Linked DNA regions of Geotalea uraniireducens. The protein of the gene in region 1 interacts with the protein of each later gene in a pairwise test. Links are inferred from orthologs where the notes say so. Each region holds a gene or a part of one and is shown in the gene's direction. Other genes may lie near its edges.

Region 1 (3,029 bases):
TAAGGCCGCGAGCAAAGTACGGGCTGACTACATCGAGGTCCATACCGGTCGTTTTGCCGAAGCCGGCGATTGGCCGACCGAACGGGCTGAACTCGAGCGGATTGAAAATGCCGTGAAGCTGGGGCGTAAGCTTGGACTGGGCGTCAATGCCGGCCATGGGCTCAATTATGCGAACATCAAAAAGGTCGCAGCACTGGGCGGTATAGAAGAGTTCAACATCGGTCATTCCATTATCTCCCGGGCGGTGCTCGTCGGGCTCGACCGAGCGGTTCGGGATATGGTTGATCTCATCAAGTATGCGTAAGGTTGCGCATGATTTTCGGTACTGGCGTCGATATCGTCGAAATTTCACGTTTTGAGCGCTTCCTCGAAGAGGGGAACGAGCGGCTCTTCGAGCGCCTGTTTACCGTTGCAGAGCGGGAGTACTGTGCCGCGAAGCGGCGTTCTGCCCAACATTATGCGTTGCGTTTTGCCGCCAAGGAGGCGTTTCTCAAGGCGTGCGGGCTGGGACTCAGAGACGGGCTGAGCTGGCATGATGTCGAAGTAACCAACGATGCGCTGGGAAAGCCTGAACTGCGTTTGCAGGGGAGGGCGGAAAGCCTGTTCGTGGAGAATGGTCTGGAAAATAGTTTCGTTTCACTTTCCCATGATGGCAACTATGCCATTGCGATGGTGGTTTTGGAGCGAAGATGAAAATCGTCACCGGAGAAACGATGCAGGGGCTGGACCGCCGGGTTATCGATGAATTTGGTATCCCCGGGCTCCAGCTCATGGAGAATGCGGGCCGTGGTTGTGCTGTTGCTATTACGGAAGCGTTTCCCGCTGCGGCACGGGCAGTTGTTGTCGCCGGCAAGGGAAACAATGGCGGCGACGGCTACGTGATTGCCAGGCTGCTCAGGGAAAGTGGCTGGGAGGTGCGGACGATCGTGTTGGCCGCCAGGGCGGAAATTGGTGGCGATGCACTGACGAATCTGCAGCGGCTCAATCCGGAATCGCTCATTTTTTCCCCGGCGCCTGGCGGGCTTCTTCCTTATCGGCAGATCCTTGACGAAGCGACGGTGATTGTCGACTCTCTACTCGGCACCGGCTTGAAAAACCCCGTAAGCGCCGTTTATGCCGAGGCAATCACGCTGATCAACGGAAGCGGCAAGCCGGTCGTGGCTGTGGACATTCCTTCCGGCATTGCCGCCGGATCTGGAGAAGTCCTGGGGGTGGCTGTACGGGCTGCTATGACCGTAACGTTCGGGTTGGCAAAGATCGGCCATGTTGTTTACCCGGGCTGTGAATATTGCGGCTCGCTGAAGATTGTCGACATCGGCATCCCTGCGGAAGTCTCCTCGTCAGCCGAAGGGGTCGATTTTGTCGATTCCGTCACCGCGAGTCGTTTGCTCATCAGACGTGAACGTCGCGCCCACAAAGGCGCCTTTGGCCATTGCCTGATCATTGCCGGTTCCACTGGGAAGACCGGTGCGGCGGCGATGGCTGCCAACAGTGCGGTGCGTGCCGGTTCCGGCCTGGTTTCGCTTGCCGTACCGGTAGTGCTTAATCCCATCCTCGAGGTGAAAACGACAGAAGCGATGACGATACCTCTTCCCGACGACGGGCAAGGTTTCCTGGGGTCCACTGCGCTGCCGGCCATTGTCGGGGCTTGGGAGGGCAAAGACAGCATTGCCATCGGTCCCGGGATGTCGTGGAATACCGCCACGGCCGAACTTGTCCGTCAGGTGATCAGGCTGGTCACGGCGCCTCTCGTCGTCGATGCCGATGGGCTCAACGCTCTTTCCGAGGAGGTTGAAGCGTTGGCGAACAAAAAATCGCCGACGGTCGTCCTTACTCCTCATCCGGGAGAGATGGCCCGACTGACCGGAGCCTCAATCGCCGAGATCGAGGCAGACCGGCTCGGCGTCGCCCGGGCTTTTTCCGTGCGCTATGGGGTATATGTGATACTCAAGGGGGCGCGGACGGTCGTGGCGGCTCCGGATGGTAGGCTGTCGATCAACGGGAGTGGCAACCCGGGAATGGCCTCGGGTGGGATGGGGGACGTCCTTACCGGCATTGTCACCTCCTTGCTTGGTCAGGGCTATGAGCCATTTACCGCCTGCCAGCTGGCGGTATTCATCCATGGTTACGCCGCTGACCTCGTAGCCGGCGAAAAGGGAGAGATCGGCATGTCCGCCGTTGATGTTCAGGAACATTTGCCCGTGGCATTTCGCAGTTTGAACTGACTTTTCAGGAGACAATTTATGCTTAAAGTACGAGACATAATGACAACCACCCTCGTGACGGTAAAGAGAGAGACTTCGATTCGCGAGCTTGCCGAGCTGTTCACTGCCCATCGCATCGGCAGCATTCCGGTTGTCGACGATGCCGGGAATCTTATCGGTATTGTCACCGAATCGGATTTGATCGAACAGGACAAGAGCCTCCATATCCCGACGGTAATCTCGCTTTTCGACTGGGTGTTCTACCTTGAGAGCGAGAAAAAATTCGAAAAAGAGCTGCAGAAAATGACCGGTCAGGCGGTTGGTGATATTTTCAACGCCGATGTCCAATCAGTGACGGCTGATACAACGGTCAGCGAAGTTGCCGATATCATGACAAACAAAAAGATTCATACCTTGCCGGTCGTTGATGGGGAAAAATTGATTGGTATCGTCTCGCGGATCGACCTCATTCGAACCATGATCGGTTAGGCGGGATTCTTGGTGAATCGATTCACTGCAAGCGCTGATGAGACAGTCAAGCTAGGCGAAGAATTGGGGAAACAGTTGGGACCGGGCAGCTTCATTGCCGTGTATGGCGATCTCGGTGCAGGGAAAACCCAGTTTGCCCGTGGTGTAGCTGCCGGTCTTGGCGTTGATCGAACGCAACCTATCACCAGCCCGACCTATACTTTGGTTAATGAGTATCAGGGGCGGCTCCCCTTTTATCATTTCGACCTTTATCGGCTGCACGACCATTACGACGTCGTAGAACTTGGTTTTGAGGAATACTTTTACGGCCAGGGGGTTTGCCTTGTTGAGTGGGCG
Region 2 (2,851 bases), 290 kb from region 1 along the record:
GATGACCGGGACGAACGGCCGGGAATCAAGTTCAAGGATGCCGACCTGATCGGTATTCCACTCCGATTGGTTGTCGGTGCGAAAAACCTTGCCGAAGGAAAAGTGGAGCTGAAGGTCCGCAAAGGGGGCGAGGTGCAGTTGGTGCCGTTTGCCGACGCCGCGGCACGGATACAGACGCTCGTTAAAGAAGCACTTTCCTGTTAATGCTGCCACTGGAGATTTGCCGACCATGACCAGAGATGATGCCAGACAAAAAATAATCTTTGCCCTCGATACCAGCGATTTTGCCCATGTGCAGTATTGGGCGGAGACCCTGGCCGGCCGGGTGGGGATGTTTAAGATCGGTAAGCAGTTGTACACTGCCTGCGGGCCGGCTGCGGTCCGGATGATTCAGAAGTTTGGTGGTGAAGTTTTTCTCGATCTGAAATTTCATGACATCCCGAATACGGTGGCCATGGCATCACTTGAAGCGGCCCGGCTCGGAGTAAAGCTTTTCAACCTCCACGCGCTCGGCGGCTATGAAATGATGGCGCGCACCGTCGATGCGCTGGACAATGAATTCAAAGGGGCGGAGCGAGCCAAGGTGTTGGCTGTGACCATTCTCACTTCATCCAGTGACGAAACCCTTCGCCAGGTCGGCATTGACAAACCGGTGGCGGAAATGGTTGTCAGACTTGCCGAGTTGGCACAACGGGCCGGCATTGACGGCGTCGTTGCCTCACCTCAGGAAATCCCCCTGATTCGCCGGGCCTGCGGTGATGATTTTCTGATTGTTACCCCGGGAGTCCGCCCGGGGTTTGCCGCCCTCAACGACCAGAAACGGGTCATGACACCGGCAGAGGCGGTAAGGGCCGGTGGTGACTACTTGGTAATCGGTCGGCCGATTGGCGATGCTCCCGATCCGGCAGCAGCAGCCGAAATGATCCTGGAAGAAATTATTGCCGGTTAAGGCGGATTGATGAGCGAGGCTGCCTGATGAAAGACGAGTTGCTTTACGGAATCAATGCTGTCAGCGAAGCCCTTCGTGGAAAACGGAGGGCTTTCGAACTTTTTCTGGCCCGTGATGGTCATGACCGGCGGTTGGAGAAACTTCTTACCGACGCGGCGGCGAAGGAGATCGCGGTCCATCGCCGCAACAAGGCCGACCTCACCCGGCTCTGTGGCACCGAACATCATCAGGGGGTGGCGCTGCGGTTGGAAGGATTCCCTTACGTTGACCTTGATCAGTTTCTGGCCGATCAACGTTGCGCGGAGGACGACTCGCTCGTGCTTGCGTTGGACTGTATTCAGGACCCGCATAACCTTGGCGCGTTGATCCGTAGTGCGGCCTGTGCCGGAGCCACTGGCGTTCTGATCCCCAAAGATCGCGCTGCCCGGGTGACGGCGACGGTTGAACGGAGTGCTGCCGGGGCGACGGAGACGATTCCGATTGTTCAGGTGACCAACCTTGCCCAGACCCTTACCGAGTTGAAAGGAGAGGGGTTCTGGATTTACGGAACGGCCGACACTGCCGCTGCGTCACTGTATGAGCAGCGCTTTTCGGGCAAAGTCGTCGTAGTTATCGGGGCCGAAGGGGAGGGGATGCGGCCTTTGGTGCGTAAACAGTGCGATTTTCTCGTTTCGATTCCTCTACGGGGTGGGGTCAATTCCCTGAATGCGTCAGTAGCTGGCGGGGTAGTCCTTTTTGAAATTCTTCGACAACGGTTGATGGCTGCTGTGGGGAAATAGCCTGGCTGGCCAGCGAGGATAAAAAAAGGGGTTCGTGGCTGGTGCCGTGAACCCCTTGGTGTCAAGATGGTGCCGGAGGTCGGAGTCGAACCGACATGCCCTTGCGGGCGCCGGATTTTGAGTCCGGTGCGTCTACCAATTTCACCACTCCGGCGAAAAGCTCACGAAGTATAGCTAATGAAAAGTGAAGCGTCAAGAGTGAAATGGTCAGCATAATTTTCTGAAAAAGATATTGACAGCGTCTGCACCATTTGCTATAAGTCAAATCTCTTTGAAATGGGGCTGTAGCTCAGTTGGGAGAGCGCTTGAATGGCATTCAAGAGGTCGTCAGTTCGATCCTGATCAGCTCCACCAAGTATCAAAAGGGTTAGCGGAAACGCTAACCCTTTTTTCGTTCGAACGGTTTTCCCTTGTAGGCAATTTCTGCTGACAGTTTGCGCGGTAAGATATCTATTAGCCCTTGAACTAAATGGGGGCATTAAGTATACTTGACCGGTTTTAAGTGACGATTGAGGAGGCTTGGACCTATGGCAGATATTATTGGAGATTGGAAGCGGAGCCATTATTGCGGTGATCTGACAGCCGACGATGCCGGTAAGACTGTTACCCTGATGGGGTGGGTGATGCGACGCCGTGACCATGGCGGGCTGATTTTTGTCGATCTGCGCGATCGTGAGGGGATTGCCCAGGTCGTCTTTGACCCGGCAAGGAATGTCGAGGCGCATGGGAAGGCCGAGTCAATCCGGAACGAATATGTCGTTGCGGTTACCGGTGAGGTGATTCGCCGCCCCGAGGGCACGATTAATCCGAACATGAAGACCGGCGAAGTCGAGATTCTTGTCACGGATTGCAAGCTTCTCAATCGTTCGAAAGCACTGCCGTTTACCCTTGACGATTACGTCGATGTAGCGGAAAACCTGCGGCTGAAATATCGCTATCTCGACCTTCGCCGTCCCGCATTACAGGAAAATCTCATATTGCGGTCGAAGGTTGCCCAGCTAACTCGCCAGTATTTGACAGAACAGGGCTTCCTTGAGATTGAAACGCCTTTCTTGACCAAATCGACTCCAGAAGGTGCTCGCGATTTTCTTGTCCCCTCCCGTATTAACCAGGGCAGCTTTTA

What was found. Proteins that work in one complex are often made in the same cells at the same time.
Region 2: the proteins of QMN23_RS11705 (region 1) and rlmB interact in binary tests that used the Escherichia coli proteins (3 or more experiments, as listed by UniProt). The link is inferred for Geotalea uraniireducens from one-to-one orthologs.

The regions. Positions count from the first base shown.
Region 1 is NZ_AP027151.1:2,500,751-2,503,779, reverse strand. The notes cover bases 1-2,957. They hold QMN23_RS11705 (NAD(P)H-hydrate dehydratase), read left to right. Parts: upstream 1-689; coding sequence 690-2,225; downstream 2,226-2,957. Other genes in these bases: tsaE (tRNA (adenosine(37)-N6)-threonylcarbamoyltransferase complex ATPase subunit type 1 TsaE), read left to right, coding at 2,706-2,957; QMN23_RS11700 (CBS domain-containing protein), read left to right, coding at 2,244-2,693; QMN23_RS11710 (holo-[acyl-carrier-protein] synthase), read left to right, coding at 313-693; QMN23_RS11715 (pyridoxine 5'-phosphate synthase), read left to right, coding at 1-304. Also shown: more of tsaE, read left to right, coding at 2,958-3,029. UniProt on the Escherichia coli protein: Bifunctional enzyme that catalyzes the epimerization of the S- and R-forms of NAD(P)HX and the dehydration of the S-form of NAD(P)HX at the expense of ADP, which is converted to AMP.
Region 2 is NZ_AP027151.1:2,207,988-2,210,838, forward strand. Bases 73-2,851 are described here. They hold rlmB (23S rRNA (guanosine(2251)-2'-O)-methyltransferase RlmB), read left to right. Parts: upstream 73-975; coding sequence 976-1,728; downstream 1,729-2,851. Other genes in these bases: QMN23_RS10230 (proline--tRNA ligase), read left to right, coding at 73-204; pyrF (orotidine-5'-phosphate decarboxylase), read left to right, coding at 230-949; aspS (aspartate--tRNA ligase), read left to right, coding at 2,256-2,851. In the rest of the region: more of QMN23_RS10230, read left to right, coding at 1-72. UniProt on the Escherichia coli protein: Specifically methylates the ribose of guanosine 2251 in 23S rRNA.